Linked DNA regions of Luteitalea sp. TBR-22. The protein of the gene in region 1 interacts with the protein of each later gene in a pairwise test. Links are inferred from orthologs where the notes say so. Each region holds a gene or a part of one and is shown on either strand. Other genes may lie near its edges.

Region 1 (5,889 bases):
GTCATCCAGCGGATGGTGCTCGAGAACCCGGGCTGGTACACGCCATACACGCCCTACCAGGCCGAAATCGCCCAGGGCCGCCTCGAGGCCCTGCTGACGTTCCAGACCGCCGTCAGCGACCTGACGGGGATGGACGTGGCCAACGCGTCGCTGCTCGACGAGGCCACCGCCGCGGCCGAGGCGATGACCCTGTTGCGCCGCGTGAGCAAGAAGCCGGCGGCGGCAACGCGCTTCCTGGTGATCGGCGAGGTCTTCCCGCAGGTCCTCGAACTGCTGGTCGCGCGTGCCGAGCCGCTCGGCCTGACGGTCGAGACCGTGCCTGCCGGAGCGGTGACGTTCGCAGACGACGTGTTCGGCGCGATCGTGCAGTACCCGGACGGCGTCGGGGCGGTCACCGACATCGCCCCGCTCATCGCGGCGGCGCACGCCGCCGGCGCGCTGGTGGCGGTCGGCTCCGACCTGCTCGCCCTGACCCTGCTGGTGCCGCCCGGGGAACTGGGGGCCGACGTGGTGTACGGCTCGGCCCAGCGCTTCGGCGTGCCGCTCGGCTACGGCGGCCCGCACGCCGCGTTCTTCGCCACCCGCGAGGCCTACGTGCGCCAGTCGCCCGGCCGCATCATCGGCGTGTCGGTGGACGCGCAGGGCGGCTCGGCGTTCCGCATGGCGCTGCAGACGCGCGAACAGCACATCCGCCGCGAGAAGGCGACCTCCAACATCTGCACCGCGCAGGCGCTGCTGGCCAACATCGCGGCCTTCTACGCCGTCTTCCACGGCGCCGAAGGGCTGCGGGCGATCGGCGAGCGCGTGCACGGGCAGGCGGCGCAACTGGCGGCCGCACTCACGGCGATGGGCCTCACGCAGCACAACGCGGTGTACTTCGACACCCTCCACGTGTCGGGGGTCGATGCCGCCACGCTGCGTGCCACGGCGGAAGCGCACCAGGTGAACCTCCGCTACCTCGCCGACGGCACCGTGGGCATCAGCCTCGACGAGACGACCACCGACGAGGACGTGGTGCTGCTGGCCAACGTGTTCGCCAAGGCCACCGGCCGCGGTGTGCAGGTCGCTGATGGCGCGCGGTCGGCGATCCCGGCGACGCTGCAGCGGACCTCGGCATTCCTCACCCACCCGGTGTTCACCGAGCACCGATCCGAACTGCAGATCACGCGCTTCATCCGGCGGCTCGAGCGCAAGGACATCGGCCTGGACACGTCGATGATCCCGCTCGGCTCCTGCACGATGAAGTTGAACGCCGCCGCCGAGATGCTGCCGATCACCTGGCCCGGCTTCGCGGGACTGCACCCGTTCGTGCCCGTCGAGCAGGCCTCGGGCTACCAGGAGATCTTCCGCGACCTCGAGCGCATGCTGTGCGACATCACCGGCTTCGCGGCCGTGTCGCTGCAGCCCAACTCGGGTGCGCAGGGCGAGCTGGCCGGCCTGATGGTGATTCGCGCCTACCACCTCGCCCGTGGCGATGCGCACCGCACCGTGGCGCTGATTCCCTCGTCGGCCCACGGCACCAACCCGGCCAGCGCCGTCATGGCGGGGATGAAGGTCGTCGTGGTGGCGTGCGACGCCAACGGCAACGTCGATCTCGCCGACCTGCGCGCCAAGGCCGAACAGCACAAGGACACGCTGGCGGCGCTCATGGTCACCTACCCGTCGACCCATGGCGTGTACGAGGACGCCATCCGCGAGATCTGCGAGATCGTGCACGCGCACGGCGGCCAGGTGTACATGGACGGCGCCAACATGAACGCGCAGGTGGGGCTCACCAGCCCGGCGCTCATCGGCGCCGACGTGTGCCACCTGAACCTGCACAAGACGTTCGCCATCCCGCACGGCGGCGGCGGTCCCGGCATGGGGCCGATTGGCGTCGCGCGTCACCTCGCGCCCTACCTGCCCTCGCACCCGGTGGTGACGACCGGCGGTGGCGCGACCGGCATCCACGCGATCTCGGCGGCGCCGTGGGGTAGTGCGCTCATCCTGCTGATCTCCTACGCGTACATGTCGATGCTGGGGGGCGAGGGGATGACCGAGGCGACGCGCTACGCGATCCTCAACGCCAACTACATCAAGGCGCGCCTCGAGGGGCCGTTCCAGGTGCTGTACACCGGCCGGGAGGGCCGCGTGGCGCACGAGCTGATCCTCGACCTCCGGCCGCTCAAGCAGGCGTCGGGCATCGACGAGATGGACGTGGCCAAGCGCCTGATGGACTTCGGTTTCCACGCGCCCACCGTGTCGTTCCCGGTGCCCGGGACGCTGATGATCGAGCCGACCGAGAGCGAGGGGCGCGACGAACTCGATCGCTTCTGCGACGCGATGCTGGCGATCCGCGCCGAGATCCAGGCGGTGATCGACGGCAAGGTGGACGCCAAGGACAACGTGCTGAAGCACGCGCCGCACACCGCGGCCGTGGTGATGGCCGACGAGTGGACGCGGCCGTACCCCCGCAGCGCCGCGGCGTTCCCCTTGCCGTGGCTGCGCACGCACAAGGTGTGGCCGACCGTGGGCCGTATCGACAATCCGTACGGCGACCGCCACCTGGTGTGCGCGTGCCCGCCGATGACCGAGTACGCGGAAGAGCCGGTCACGGCGTAGCAAATTTCAGAATTGCCGAGTTCACGATTTCATCACCATCGCCGCGCGTCGAAGGTTGGCGGTGGTGATGAATTCTGAAATCCTGCGATTCTGAAATTTCTTCTAGGCAAGCCGCGCCGGAATCGCGGCCTCGAATCCTGCCATCAACCGCCGCGTGATCGGCCCGGGCACGCCGGGCCCGATCCGGGCGTCGCCCACCTGCACGACCGGCACGATCGCCTTGGTCGTGCTCGTGAGGAATGCCTCGTCCACCGTCGCGAGATCCTCGCGGCGCAGCGTGCGCTCCTCGGCCGGCACGCCGACGGCGGCCGCGACCTCGAGTACGAACTGCCGCGTCACCCCGACCAGCAGGCCCGCGTCGACGGGCGGCGTGAGCAGCACGCCGCCGCGGACGAAGAAGATGTTGGACTGCGCGCACTCGCACAGCTCGCCGCGGTGGTTCTCCATCAGCGCCTCGGCAGCGCCCTCGCGCAGCGCCTGCTGCATGGCCAGCGCGTTGTTCAACAGGTTGTTCGACTTGATGGCGGGGTCGACGCTGCCGGGATGGTTGCGGACGACCGATGCCAGGGCGATGCGCACGCCCTGGGCGAGCGCGTCGGGCGCCGGGTCGACGTGCGGCTTGACGATGATGACGATCGTCGGTGTCGGGCAGGCCTGCGGGTCGTACACGATCTCGCCGACGCCGCGGGTCAGCAGGATGCGCACGTAGGCCTCGCCCTCGAGTGCCGCCGCCGTCATGGTCTCCCTGATACGGACAAGGAGCTGGTCGTCGTCGAGGGGACACTCCAGCGCGATGCGCGCCGCCGACGCCCGCAGCCGTCGCATGTGCTCCGGGTACAGGAACGGGCGGCCGCCGTACGTGCGGAGCACCTCGTACACGCCCTCGCCGAACAGGAACCCGTGGTCGAACACGGACACCCGCGCCTCGTCACGACCGTACAGGCGGCCGTCGATGTTCACCGCGACTGGCACAGCGGGGGAGGGTACCATGCATCCATGCGAGTGCTGACGGCGGCGCAGATGCGTGAAGCGGACCGGATCACCATCCAGGACCTCGGGATTCCGTCGCTCGTCCTGATGGAGAACGCTGGCCGGCAGGTCGTGGCCGCCATCGAGGCGATGTTCCCGAACCTGGCCATGCGGCGCGTCGCCGTGCTCGCCGGCCACGGTAACAACGGCGGCGACGGGTTCGTCATCGCCCGAACGCTGCTCGAGCGGGTGCTCGACGTGTCGGTGTTCGTGATCGGCCCGCTCGCCGAGGTGCGCGGCGACGCCCGGCACAACCTGGAGGTGCTCGGGCGGCTCGGCGCGTCGGTCGTCGAGATCGGCGACGAGCAGGCGTGGGAACTGCACTTCTCCGAGATCTCGACCTGCGACCTGATCGTCGACGCGATCTTCGGGACGGGACTCAAGCGGGCCCTCGACGGCATGTACCCGACCATCGTCGGCGACCTCAACGGCAGCGGCATCCCGGTGGTCGCGGTCGACGTGCCGAGCGGCCTGCTCGCCGACACGCACGAGGTGCAGGGGGAGGCCGTCCGCGCTGCCGTCACCGTGACGCTCGCTGCCCCCAAGATCTGCCACATCCTGCCGCCCGCCCAACGCGTCTGCGGCGATCTCGTGGTGGCCGACATCGGCATCCCGGGCGTGGTGATCGAGCAGATCGACGGCCCGCACGTGGAGGTCATCACGCGCGACGCCATCCGCAGCGTGCTCGAGCCACGCGACCCGGAGGCGCACAAGGGCGAGTTCGGGCGGGTGCTGATCGTCGCCGGCTCGATGGGCAAGAGCGGCGCCGCGCACCTGGCCGCGATGGCAGCCCTCCGGTCGGGCGCCGGGCTGGTCACCGTCGCCACGCCGAGGTCGGTGCAACCGATCCTCGCGGCCATGGCGCCCGAGTACATGACGATTGGCCTGCCCGAGGATGCCGACGGCCAGGTGATCCCCGACGGCATCGAGCGGGTGCTGGCCGCCTCGGCCGACGTGATCGCCATGGGACCGGGACTCGGCACCGGCGAGGGCGTCCGCGCCTTCGTGCACGGGGTGGTCGAGCGCGCCGGAGTGCCCATCGTGCTCGACGCCGACGCGCTGAACGCCTTCGCGGGCGAGCACGCGCAGCGACTCGCGGGCCGCGACGGGCACGACGTGATCATCACGCCGCACCCGGGCGAGATGGCCCGGCTCCTCGGGATCTCCACCGAGCAGGTGCAGCAGGATCGCCTGACGGCCGCCCGCACCTTCGCCGAGCAGCACCAGTTGCATGTCGTGCTCAAGGGGCATCGCACGCTCGTGGCCGCCCCCGAAGGCAGCGTGGCGATCAACATGACGGGCAATCCGGGGATGGCGACCGGCGGCACCGGGGACGTGCTCACTGGCGTGATCGCCGGCTGGTTCGGTCAACTGCTCGACGCGGAGGGGGCGGCGCGTCTGGGCGTGTACCTGCACGGCCACGCCGGCGACCTGGCCATGGCCGACCTCGGCGAGGCAGCGCTCACGGCCTCGGATCTGCTGACGTACCTCGGGGACGCCGTGCTCGAGCTCGCGGCCGAACGCAAGCCCGGCGACGACGAGGACGAGTGACCGAGGAGACGACCACCTCGGAGGCCGGGACGCGCGCGCTGGCGCAGCGCCTGGCGGCGACGCTCGCGCCCGGCGCCGTTCTGCTCCTGCACGGCGACCTCGGCGCCGGCAAGACGGCCTTCGTGCGCGGGCTCGCCGAAGGTCTCGGCATCCCCGACGACCAGGTCAGCAGTCCCACCTTCACGCTGGTCCACGAATATCGGGGCGGGCGACTCACGCTCCACCATGCGGATCTCTACCGCTTGCCGCAGGGCAGTGCGTCGATCGAGGAGCTCGGCCTTGACGAGACGGCCGAGGAGGGCGTGCTGGCGATCGAGTGGCCGGAACGGCTCGCGCGCCCCGTTGCCGGCGCCCTCCACGTCAGATTCACGATCGTCGACGAGTCGGCGCGCCGCATCGCGATCGGCGGCTCCTGAGGCAACCTCGCGCCGGCTCTACGCGGCCTCGGCCTCGGCTTGCGCCCCGCCGCCGTCGCGGGCCTCGCGGTCCGCGACGACGGTGGCTGACGGTGAGATGAGGGAGGCCCGCGCCTCACGCCGCTGCCGGTACTCGGCCCAGCACGCCGCGCTCAGCACCAGGATGTTCGAGCCGATCACCGGCGGCGCCTCGATCACCAGCCCGTAGGTCAGCCAGAGCGTCGCCCCCGCCATCTGCACACGGCGTAGCCGCTCCTGGCCACGCGTGAGGTAGGAGGCCGTGAAGACGGCC
Region 2 (11,127 bases), 1.5 Mb from region 1 along the record:
GCGACGGCAGCCCCGACAATCACGACCGACGCCACCGCGTAGGCCAGCCACACGCGGCTGCCCGGGAACGGCCCGGCGCCGAGGGAGCCGAAGCGCGCCCAGAACGGCTCGAACACCATCACGCGCATCTGCGCCCAGAACGCGCCGGTCCAGGGCATCGGCCCGGGCGTCGGCACGAACCCGCCGGCCTCGAGGATGGCCTTCTTGAAAGCGAACGCCTGCGGGTCGCCGAAGACCAGCCAGGCGCGCACGTGCACCCACGCGGCGGTCGCCGCGATGCCCAGTCCCACCAGCAGCACCGGGCGCAGGGCCCTGGCCAGCACGCGCGACAGTTCGTCGGAGGTCGGCAGGCCGGTGCCGAGCCGCTCGCGATTGGCGGCGTCGAGCACGCACGCCAGGACGGCCATCGGCGCGAGGAACACGGCGGTGGCCTTGACGACGTAGGCGGCGCCTATCAGCGCGCCGGTGAGCAGCAGCCAGGGCGTGCTGTCACGACCATGGGCGAGCCGCACGACGGCCAGCGTCGCGAGCGCCGCCAGCAGCGTCGCGGGCGGGTCGGTGGAGACAGCGCCCATCACGGCGTCCCATTGCGGCATCAGCGCCAGTCCGCCGGCGGTCGTGGCGATCACGAGCCAGTCGGCGCTCACCGCGCGCACGAGTCTCGCGATGACCAGCGTGGTCGCCACGGCCATCAGCCACGATACGAGGCGGAGCAGTCGCAGGGCCTGGTGGCCGGTGGCCGGCATCGGCGGGGCGCCGTGGTGGAACAGCGTCGGCTCGGTGCCGTTCGGGCGGATGCGCGCGCGGGGATTGTCGACGAGCGCCGGCGCGGGCGTGTCCAGGCCGGTGGCCTTCAGGATGGCGGCCGCCCCGAGGTAGTAGAGCGGTTGCTGCACCCATTCGTAGGACGACGGCCGCCAGGGATCCCCGGGAGGCGGAACGGCGCGCGGGAGGGTGCCGGTGGTGGCGACGTAGCGCGCGTACTCCAGGTGGGCCAGTTCGTCCGGCGGTTCGAAGGGCGGCACCACGAAGGCGTACGCGAGCGTTGTCGCGCCGACCATCGTCGCGGCGGCCAGCGTCGCGGCGCGCGGCGAGGCCCACGCCCACGTGTCGCCGACGGCCCGCGCCAGCCACGCGGCGGCGAGCAGGCCCGTCGCGGCGAGCGTGATCACGACCGCGCCCAGGGTGGCCCATGCCTGGCCGCGACTGCCCGCGTCGAACGCGCACGAGAAGCGCCCGAGCGCCGGGTCCTCGAACAGGTCGAGAGACACCGGGCGCGCGGCGTCGAGCGCGATGGGCCGACCCGCCACGGGCTGGCCGGCGGCGTCCACCGACCGCATGCGCAGGGTGAGCGCCTGCCGCCACGACACGGCGGCATCCTTCATCGGCAGGGCGATCGGGGCATCGCCCGCGACGCGCACCTCGGCGCCACCGGTGCCCGAGGGCCAGGTGTCGCCGCGCTTGTCGAGGACGTATCGGAAGTAGTCGATGCCCAGCCGACCCTGCGTGCCGGGAGCGGGGTGCACGACGATGGCGCGAACGTCGCACGCGGGCAGGAACACCGTCAGATCGGTCGGCACATCCGCCACCACGACCGGCGCTGCCGCCCACGAGGCCCGTCCGCGAGGGTCGATGTCCCGGAGACTGCGGAACGTCACCAGCGCCGCGCCCAGCAACAGCCCGACGAGTGCCAGCGCCAGCAGTGGGCGTGCCGCGTCCCGCATGGCGGTGTACCTTACCACTCGCATGGAGCGGGATCGGTGATCGTCGACGTCGTGGTGGCCGCGGGCGGACAGGGGCGTCGTCTGGGCGGCGCCGTGGCCAAGCAGTGGCTCACGCTCGGCGACCGCACGATCTTCGAGCGCAGCGTCGCCGCGTGCGCCGCCTCACCGAGGGTGCGCGGCGTGGTCGCCGTGGTGCCCGCCGCCGATCTCGACGCGGCGCGCGTGCTCGCCTCGGCGGCTGCCGGCGGCAAGCTGATCACCATCGTCGCGGGCGGGGCGCGTCGGCAGGACTCGGTGGCGGCAGGACTGGCTGCCGTGGGACCCGACGTCGACGTGGTGCTGGTGCACGACGCCGCGCGCCCGTTCGTGACCGACGCGGTCATCGATCGGGTCATCGACGCGACGGCGCGCACTGGCGTCGCGATTGCGGCAGCCCGCGTCCACGACACCGTCAAGCACGTCTCGCTGGACGGCGACACGCGCTGGATCGACGGCACGATTCCCCGTGAGGATCTTGCGCTGGCGCAGACGCCGCAGGGCTTTCGTCGCGACGTGCTCGACGCCCTGTTGCCGGCCATGACCTCGCCCGTGGACGTGACCGATGAGGCCTCGCTGGCCGAGCGGCTAGGCCACCGCGTGCAGGTGGTCGAGGGGCATCCCGACAACGTGAAAATCACCACCGAGGACGACCTCGCCCGTGCCCGCCGCGCACTCGGCGCCGACCGAGTCCTGTCGGTCGCGCGCATCGGCATCGGCTACGACTCGCATCGCTTCGCCGACGGCCGCCGCCTCGTCATCGGCGGCGTGCACGTCCCCGACGCGCGCGGGCTGGCCGGCCACTCCGACGGCGACGCCGTGTGCCACGCCGTGACCGACGCCGTGCTCGGCGCGGCCAACCTCGGCGACGTCGGCGGCCTCTTCCCGGACACCGACCCGGCGTTCAAGGATGCCGACAGTCTTGCGCTGCTGCGGGACGCCTTCGCCAGGGTGCAGGCGGCCGGTTGGCGGCTGGGCAATCTCGATCTCGTCGTGATCTGCCATCGCCCGAAGATCGGCAGGATCGCCGACGCGCTGCGGGCATCGCTGGCGGGCGCGCTTGCGTCCACGCCCGATCGCATCAGTGTCAAAGGCAAGACCCCCGAAGGCACCAGCGCGCTCGAGGACGCGATGATCGTGCACGCGGTAGCCCTGCTCGAACGCTGAGCGTGGCCGCGTCGGGCGGCGTCAGTGCAGGCTGATCACGCGGGTCAACTGCCAGCGTCCGTCGGCAAGTCGCCACACGTGCACGAATCGCGCGTACCGGCCCACGCCGGGTTCGTTGACGTTGCGGAAGCGGTGATAGCCCATCTGGACGGCGCCGTAGTCCTTGATGGGATACACCTCGATGCTGCCCGGCAGCAGCTCGCGCGTCACCTTCCCGCACACGTTGGCCTTCACTGCCTCGAGCACCTGCCGCTTCGACGTGCTGAGCCCGCCGAGGTCGTGGAAGAACTCGAGATCCTCGGCAATCAGCGCCTCGTGCACGTCCATCTTGCAGGTGTTGTAGGCGTCTTCCCACCGGGCGTCGAGCCGCACGATCGTGTCGTGGAGCTCCTGCGACGCCGGCACGTAACGCGGCGGCCCCGGCGGGTCCTGCGCTCGGACCCCTTCTGCGGTGGCCGACAGGGTGACGGCGACAGCCAGCCGAAGCCAGCCGGAACGCAGCAAGGGCAGCAGGTTCGTCATTGGATGCCGGCAGGTACGGCGCCCGCGGTCGCGCGGTTCCCGTGATGGGCTGGTGAACCGGCTGGGCCCGAGCCCCCGGCCCCCGCCCGCAGTCCCGCCTCCAGCCCCCAGGCCCTGATCCTGGTGCCCGGTGCCCGGCGCCCAGCGCCCGGTGCCCGGTGCCCGGCGCCCGGTGCCCGGCGCCCGGTGCCTGGTGCCCGGTGCCCGGCGCCCGGTGCCCGGCGCCCGGTGCCTGGTGCCCGGTGCCCGGTGCCCGGTGCCCGATAATGTCCCGATGCGCGTCCGCTTCGCTCCGAGCCCGACAGGCCACCTGCACGTCGGGAACGCCCGCACCGCGCTCTTCAACTGGCTGCTCGCCCGCGGCCAGGGCGGCACGTTCGTCCTGCGTCTCGAGGACACCGACGAGGTTCGCTCCACTGTCACGTCGGCCGACGGCATCCTCGAGGACCTCCGCTGGCTTGGGCTGGACTGGGACGAGGGGCCCGACAAGGGCGGCGCGTTCGGCCCCTACAGGCAGACCGAGCGGCTCGATCACTATCGCGGGTACGCCGCGCGCCTGATGGCCGACGGCCACGCCTACCACTGTTTCTGCTCGCCCGCCGATCTCGAGGCGCAGCGCGAGGTCGCATTGCGCGAGGGCCGGACGCCACAGTACGCCGGCACCTGCCGCGCACTCGACCCTGCGGCCAGCCGCGCGCGTGTCGAGGCTGGTGAACCCGCGGCGATTCGATTCCGCGTGCCGGCCCGCGATGCCGTCACGTTCACCGATCTCGTCCGCGGACCGATCACGACCGACATCGGCATGATCGGCGACTTCGTGCTCATCAGGCAGAACGGCCTCCCCGCCTACAACTTCGCGGTCGTCGTCGACGATGTGGAGATGCGGATCTCGCTGGTGGTGCGTGGCGAGGATCACGTGCCCAACACGCCGCGGCAGTGCCTGCTGTACGAGGCGCTCGGCGTGGCGCCGCCGCAGTTTGCGCACCTGTCGCTCGTGCTCGGGCCCGATCACGCGCCGCTGTCCAAGCGGCACGGCGCGTCGAGCGTCGGCGAGTTCCGGGCGCGCGGCATCCTTCCGGAGGCCCTGGTGAACTACCTCGCGCTGCTCGGTTGGTCGCCGGGCCAGGGCGAGGAACTGGTGCCCGTGGAGGAACTGGCGCGCCGGTTCCGCGTGCAGGACGTGACCCGGAGTGCTGGCGTGTTCGATCCCGACAAGCTCGCCTGGATGAACCGGCATTACGTGAAGGCCGCCGAGCCGTCACGCATCGCGGCGCTCCTGGTCCCGCACCTGCGCGCCGCCGGCGTGATCGGCGAACCCGCGCCTGGCAAGTCCGACCTCGACGCGTTCCTGCTCGCCTGCGTGCCGCTGATCGCCGGAACCGTGGACCAGCTGGCCGACGCGCCGGAGCGGCTGCGCCCGGTGTTCGAGACACCTCGCCCAGCGGCGACGGTCGAGCACCTGGCTGCGGAGGGCGCCGAGGCCGCCCGGGCCGGGCGCGAGGTGGTCGTTGCCTTCGCGCAGGAGTTGAGCGGCCGTCCACGCCTCACGCGGGAGACGTTCCGGGAGGCCGCGCAGCAGGTGCGGCAGCGGACCGGGCAGAAGGGGCGCGCGTTGTTCCATCCGATCCGCCTGGCGCTGACCGGCGCCGACAGTGGCCCCGAGCTCGATCTGCTCGTGCCGGCGATCGAGGCCGGCGCGCAGGTGCAGGCCGGGGCCGGGCTGGCTCCCGTGGTCGGCTGTCGCGAGCGTGCGGCCATCTGCGCCGCGGCGCTGTTGGGGGCCTGACGTCATGCCACCGATCGTGATCGTCGGGGTGCATCCGGTGCGCGAGGCGCTCCGGGCGGGTGGCGTCCGCGAAGTGCGGGTCGGGCCGCGGGCCGACGCGCGCGTCAACGAGATCGTCAGGCTGGCCGAGGTCAAGGGCGTGCCGGTGCGGCGCGTCGACGTGGCCGAGCTCGACCGCCTGGCCGACGGCGAGCGCCACCAGGGAGTGCTGGCCACGCTTGGCGACGCGCCTCGGCGCTGGAGCCTCGAGGAGGTGGTCCGACAGGACCCCCAACCACTGATCGTCATACTTGATGGGGTCGAGGATCCGCACAACGTCGGGGCCATCCTGCGGACCGCCGACGCGGTGGGCGCGACGGGGGTGGTGAGGCAGGAGCGGCACGCGGCGGCGCTCGGGCCGGCGGCCGCCCGGGCATCCGCCGGGGCGCTCGCCCACGTCCGGATCGTCGACGTCGTCAACGTGGTGCGGGCCATCGAGACGTTGAAGGAACTGGGCGTCTGGGTGGTCGGGCTGGACGCCGAGGGCGCCCAACCCTACGACCGCATCGACTTCCGGCCGCCGACGGCGCTGGTGGTCGGGGCGGAGGGGGAGGGCCTGAGGCGCCTGGTCCGGGAGCACTGCGACTTCATCGCGGCCCTTCCGATGCGCGGGCACGTCAGCAGCCTGAACGTCTCGGTCGCGACGGGCATCGTGCTCTACGAGGCGCTCCGCCAGCGCAGCGCGGACCGGTAGGGCGGTGTCCGCCGTGCCGTTGGTGTCGACCGGCATGGGTTGTCGGTTTCCACGGAAGGCGCTAGAATCGTCGGTTGCCGGGAGCGAGGCAGTTGCGTCGGGCTCCGGAAGCGCAGGACTGGTCGTGCGCTTGTGAGGAGCAGGAACCGTGTGCTACACTCTCCTCCTTTGTCCGGCTGGCGTAGCTCAGTCCGGTAGAGCAGCTGATTTGTAATCAGCCGGTCGGGGGTTCGAATCCCTTCGCCAGCTCCAAGCAGTTGAGCAGGGAAACGGTCGCACCTGGTGTGTCCGCGGGCGCGGGGCGCCCGAATCCGAGTCCCACGCGGGCCCATGGGCTCGCACAGTCGTTCGGCGAGGTTGCGGAGCGGTCAAACGCAGCAGACTGTAAATCTGTCGGCCTAGCGCCTTCGGAGGTTCGAATCCTCCCCTCGCCACCAGCCTTCGTCCGCCACAGCGCTTGCGCGGCGGACTGCGGCTGGCAAGCCCGCCAGGGCGGCGACGCAGGTCGAGCGACGAGCGGGACCGGGGTGACCCGGGTGCGGGAAAGCGGTGGGGCTGGCATCGGGCCGCCTTGGCCGGCAGGACGGGGCGGGATCGCGGTTCGGAGAAGGGGTGGGCGCAGGCTCACCGGAGTGAAGCGGATTCGGGCTTGGGTGGGCGTACCCGCCGAAGCGCGAAGCGCGAAGGCGGGAGTAACTCAGTGGTAGAGTCACAGCCTTCCAAGCTGTTGGTCGCGGGTTCGATCCCCGTCTCCCGCTCCAGCCTTCGTCACGCCGCTCGCGATGTTCGCTGTCAGGCCCGGCCCCTGTGTGCGGTCGGCCCGGCAGCCGGTGTCGCGGGCGACGGGAGTGTTCAGCGGCGTCGGTCGGTGGTCGGCGCGGCGAACCACGTGAGCGTTTTTCGAAGGCCGATGTAGCTCAGTTGGCAGAGCGCGTCCTTGGTAAGGACGAGGTCACCGGTTCAATCCCGGTCATCGGCTCCAATTCGTGGGTGCAGTGGTCCGGCCGTGGGTGGTCGGGCAGTTTTCATTTGGTGCGAACAGGGACTCCATCGGTATGGCCAAAGAGAAGTTCGACCGTTCGAAGCCGCACGTCAACATCGGGACGATCGGCCACATCGACCACGGCAAGACGACGACGACGGCAGCGATCACCAAGGTGCTGAGCAAGCACAACCCGAAGGTGGCGTTCCGGTCGTTCGACTCGATCGACAACGCGCCGGAAGAGCGGGAGCGCGGCATCACGATCGCGACGGCGCACGTGGAGTACGAGACGGCCAACCGGCACTACGCGCACGTCGACTGCCCGGGGCACGCCGACTACGTGAAGAACATGATCACGGGCGCCGCGCAGATGGACGGCGGCATCCTGGTCGTGGCGGCCACCGACGGCCCGATGCCGCAGACGCGCGAGCACATCCTGCTGGCGCGGCAGGTGGGCGTGCCGTACCTGGTGGTGTTCCTGAACAAGGTGGACGCGGTCGACGATCCGGAGCTGCTGGACCTGGTGGAGCTCGAGGTGCGCGAGCTGCTCTCGAGCTACGGGTTCCCCGGTGACGAGATCCCGATCGTGCGCGGCTCGGCGCTCAAGGCGCTCGAGGGCGACCCGGAGTGGGAGAAGACGATCGACAACCTCATGGAGGCGGTCGACAACTACGTCCCGCTGCCGGAGCGCCAGATCGACAAGCCGTTCCTGATGCCGGTCGAGGACGTGTTCTCGATCTCGGGCCGAGGCACGGTGGTGACCGGGCGTGTCGAGCGTGGCAAGGTGAAGGTCGGCGAGGAAATCGAGATTGTCGGCTTCGGCCCGACGCGCAAGACGGTGGTGACCGGCGTCGAGATGTTCAAGAAGCTGCTCGACGAGGGCCAGGCGGGCGACAACATCGGGGCGCTGCTGCGCGGCATCGACAAGGAAGCCGTGGAGCGTGGGCAGGTGCTGGCCAAGCCGGGGTCGATCACGCCGCACACCAAGTTCAAGGGCGAGGTCTACGTCCTCACGAAGGAAGAGGGCGGCCGGCACACGCCGTTCTTCAACGGCTATCGTCCGCAGTTCTACATCCGGACGACCGACGTGACCGGCGTGGCGAAGCTGCCCGAGGGCGTCGAGATGGTGATGCCGGGCGACAACGTGACGATGGAGATCGAGCTCATCGGGCCGGTGGCGCTGGAGAAGGGCCTGCGGTTCGCCATCCGCGAGGGTGGCCGCACGGTGGGCGCGGGCACGATCACCGAGATTCTTCAGTAAGTCGCCGGCGGCGCCGGCGACTTACCGGGTAGGGCCGGCTCTCCGAGCCGGCCGTCTGGACAACGGCTCACGGCTCTCGGCGCAAGACTCAGAAACCCTCCAGAGGCCGCAGCATCTGCGAGCTCCCTGAGCCCTGAGCCCGAAGCCCTGAGCCAGTAGTCCGGAAGTTGAGAAGACGATCATGAGAGACATCGTTCAGCTCGCGTGCGGCGAGTGCAAGCGTCGCAACTACAGCACGACGCGCAACAAGAAGAAGACGACCGAGCGGCTGCACATGAAGAAGTTCTGCCGCTTCTGCAAGTCGCACACGGAGCACAAGGAGAGCAAGTAGCGCCGGATTGGTCCGGCGTGTGCTCTCAGGGTTGGTTGCCACCGGCCGGGTCCGGTGGCGGAGTTGCACAGGCCAGTAGCTCAATTGGCAGAGCACCGGTCTCCAAAACCGGGGGCTGGGGGTTCGAGTCCCTCCTGGCCTGCCACACCCGCCGGTGGACGGCCCGAGCGCGTATCGCCTCGACTGCGATGCGCGCCCGGGCGTCTGCACTGAAGGAACCGCAGCGTGAAGACCGCGATGGTGGACAACGTCAAGGACGCACAGGCAGGCCGTCGCGAGGCGGAAACGCCCGTGGTGGCGACCGCCGGCCCGCTGGGCTGGTGGGCGCGCGGCAAGGATTTCCTTGCCAAGGTGCGCGAGGAGGTCGGGCGCGTCACCTGGCCGACGCAGCGCGAAGTGCAGGCCACGACCATCGTCGTGATCGCCTTCTCGCTGGTGATGGGCATCTACCTGTTCGCGGTCGACGCAGCCTTCAACAAGCTCGTCGAGTGGATCTTCCGCAGCTTCGGAGGGGCGGCATGAGCGAGGTGCAGGAAGGCGCGGCATCGCCGGGGCCGTCGCTCAGCTGGTACATCGTCCACACGTACTCGGGCTTCGAGAACAAGGTCAAGGAGTCGCTCGAGCAGCGCGTGCAGGCCTACGGCCTCGAGGACAAGTTCGGCGAGGTCCTCGTGCCGCAGGAAACGGTCATGGAGATGCGCAGCGGCCGCAAGGCCGAGATGCGCAAGCGCATCTTCCCCGGCTATCTCTTCGTCGAGATGCAGATGACCGACGACGCGTGGCACGTGGTGAAGAACACCCCGAAGGTCACCGGGTTCGTGGGAGCGGGCGCCAAGCCGACGCCGCTGACCCGCGAAGAAGTGGACAACATCCTCGCGCAGGTGCGCGAGAGTGCCGAGAAGCCCAAGCCGAAGTACCACTTCGAGAAGGGCGACCAGGTGCGCATCAACGAGGGGCCGTTCACCAACTTCAACGGCACGGTGGACGAGGTCAATACCGAGCGCAGCACGCTGAAGGTCATGGTGACGATCTTCGGGCGGTCCACGCCGGTGGAGCTCGACTTCCTGCAGGTCGAGAAGCTCTAGGCCCGGAACGCAGCAGGGACGGTTCGAAGACACATGGCCAAGAAGGTTCAAGCACTCGTGAAGCTCCAGATCGCCGCCGGCAAGGCAACGCCGGCGCCCCCTGTCGGGACCGCGCTCGGTCCGCAGGGCGTCAACATCATGGACTTCTGCAAGAACTTCAACGCGAAGACCGCCGGCCAGGACGGTCTCATCATCCCCGTGGTGGTGACGGTGTACGCCGATCGGTCGTACACCTTCGTGCTGAAGACGCCGCCCGCTCCGGTGCTGCTCAAGCGCGCCGCGAACGTGCCCAAGGGCTCGGCCGAGCCGAACAAGAACAAGGTCGGCACGGTGACCAAGGCGCAGGTCGAGGAGATCGCGCGCCTGAAGCTGCCCGACCTGAACTGCGAGTCGCTCGACGCGGCCATGCGCAGCGTGGCCGGCACGGCCCGCTCGATGGGCCTCGACGTCGTCGGCTGACAGGTGGTACCCCGCGCAATTTGAGGTTTCACATTTCAAATTACGGGGATTCGACACAACGTGGGAGGCCGCTCGTCGGCCGACTGCACCACGGAGGTAGCACATGCCCACTCCCGGGAAGAAGTACGCGGCGGCGCGCGCGCAGGTCGAGGAGCGCCCGTACGTGCTGGATGAGGCCATTCCCCTCATCCAGAAGCTGAAGTACACGAAGTTCGACGAGACCGTCGAGGTCGCGATGCGCCTTGGCGTCGATCCCAAGCATGCCGACCAGATGGTGCGTGGCACGGTGGTGCTGCCGCACGGGCTCGGCAAGACCAAGCGGGTGCTGGTGATCGCCAATCCCGAGAAGCAGCGCGAGGCGGAAGCCGCCGGCGCCGATGCGGTGGGCGGCGAGGAACTGGTCGAGAAGATCTCGGGCGGCTGGACCGACTTCGATGCGGTCGTGGCGACGCCCGACATGATGCGGGCGGTGGGGCGCCTGGGCAAGGTGCTCGGCCCGCGCGGCTTGATGCCCAATCCGAAGACGGGGACGGTCACGACCGACATCACCAAGGCCGTGCAGGAGATCAAGGCGGGCAAGGTCGAGTTCCGGGTGGACAAGACCGGCATCGTGCACGCGCCGATCGGCAAGGTGTCGTTCCCGACCGAGAACCTCCTGGCCAACGCGCACGCCCTGTTCGACAGCGTGATGAAGGCGAAGCCCGCGGCGGCCAAGGGCAAGTACCTCAAGAGCCTGACGGTCAGCTCGACCATGGGCCCCGGCGTGGCGATCGACACCTCGCATGTCGAGTCGCTCGTCAAGTAGGGAGAGAGACCATGGCTGTATCTCGCGCTGACAAGCAACTGGAACTCGGCCAGCTCACGGAATCCTTCGGGAAGGCCGAGAGCCTGATCGTGATGGAGTACAAGGGGCTGAAGGTCCCCGAGGTCACCGAACTGCGCCGGCAGGTGCGGGCCGTGCAGGGCTCGTACAAGGTGGTCAAGAACACCCTCGCTCGCCGCGCCATGGCGGGCACGCCCTTCGAGGCGCTCACGCCCCAC

What was found.
Region 2: the proteins of TBR22_RS12615 (region 1) and rlmB interact in binary tests that used the Escherichia coli proteins (3 or more experiments, as listed by UniProt). The link is inferred for Luteitalea sp. TBR-22 from one-to-one orthologs.

What each region holds. Positions count from the first base shown.
Region 1 is NZ_AP024452.1:3,062,198-3,068,086, forward strand. What follows is about bases 2,894-5,889. They hold TBR22_RS12615 (NAD(P)H-hydrate dehydratase), read left to right. Parts: upstream 2,894-3,597; coding sequence 3,598-5,181; downstream 5,182-5,889. Other genes in these bases: TBR22_RS12610 (aminotransferase class IV), read right to left, coding at 2,894-3,573; tsaE (tRNA (adenosine(37)-N6)-threonylcarbamoyltransferase complex ATPase subunit type 1 TsaE), read left to right, coding at 5,178-5,597; TBR22_RS12625 (hypothetical protein), read right to left, coding at 5,616-5,889. Outside these bases: gcvP (aminomethyl-transferring glycine dehydrogenase), read left to right, coding at 1-2,601; more of TBR22_RS12610, read right to left, coding at 2,704-2,893. UniProt on the Escherichia coli protein: Bifunctional enzyme that catalyzes the epimerization of the S- and R-forms of NAD(P)HX and the dehydration of the S-form of NAD(P)HX at the expense of ADP, which is converted to AMP.
Region 2 is NZ_AP024452.1:4,558,268-4,569,394, reverse strand. What follows is about bases 4,221-7,103. They hold rlmB (23S rRNA (guanosine(2251)-2'-O)-methyltransferase RlmB), read left to right. Parts: upstream 4,221-5,239; coding sequence 5,240-5,968; downstream 5,969-7,103. Other genes in these bases: tuf (elongation factor Tu), read left to right, coding at 7,024-7,103; gltX (glutamate--tRNA ligase), read left to right, coding at 4,221-5,235. In the rest of the region: TBR22_RS19215 (glycosyltransferase family 39 protein), read right to left, coding at 1-1,724; ispD (2-C-methyl-D-erythritol 4-phosphate cytidylyltransferase), read left to right, coding at 1,761-2,927; TBR22_RS19205 (nuclear transport factor 2 family protein), read right to left, coding at 2,949-3,449; more of gltX, read left to right, coding at 3,724-4,220; more of tuf, read left to right, coding at 7,104-8,211; rpmG (50S ribosomal protein L33), read left to right, coding at 8,393-8,542; preprotein translocase subunit SecE, read left to right, coding at 8,768-9,064; transcription termination/antitermination protein NusG, read left to right, coding at 9,061-9,627; rplK (50S ribosomal protein L11), read left to right, coding at 9,661-10,086; rplA (50S ribosomal protein L1), read left to right, coding at 10,190-10,891; rplJ (50S ribosomal protein L10), read left to right, coding at 10,903-11,127. UniProt on the Escherichia coli protein: Specifically methylates the ribose of guanosine 2251 in 23S rRNA.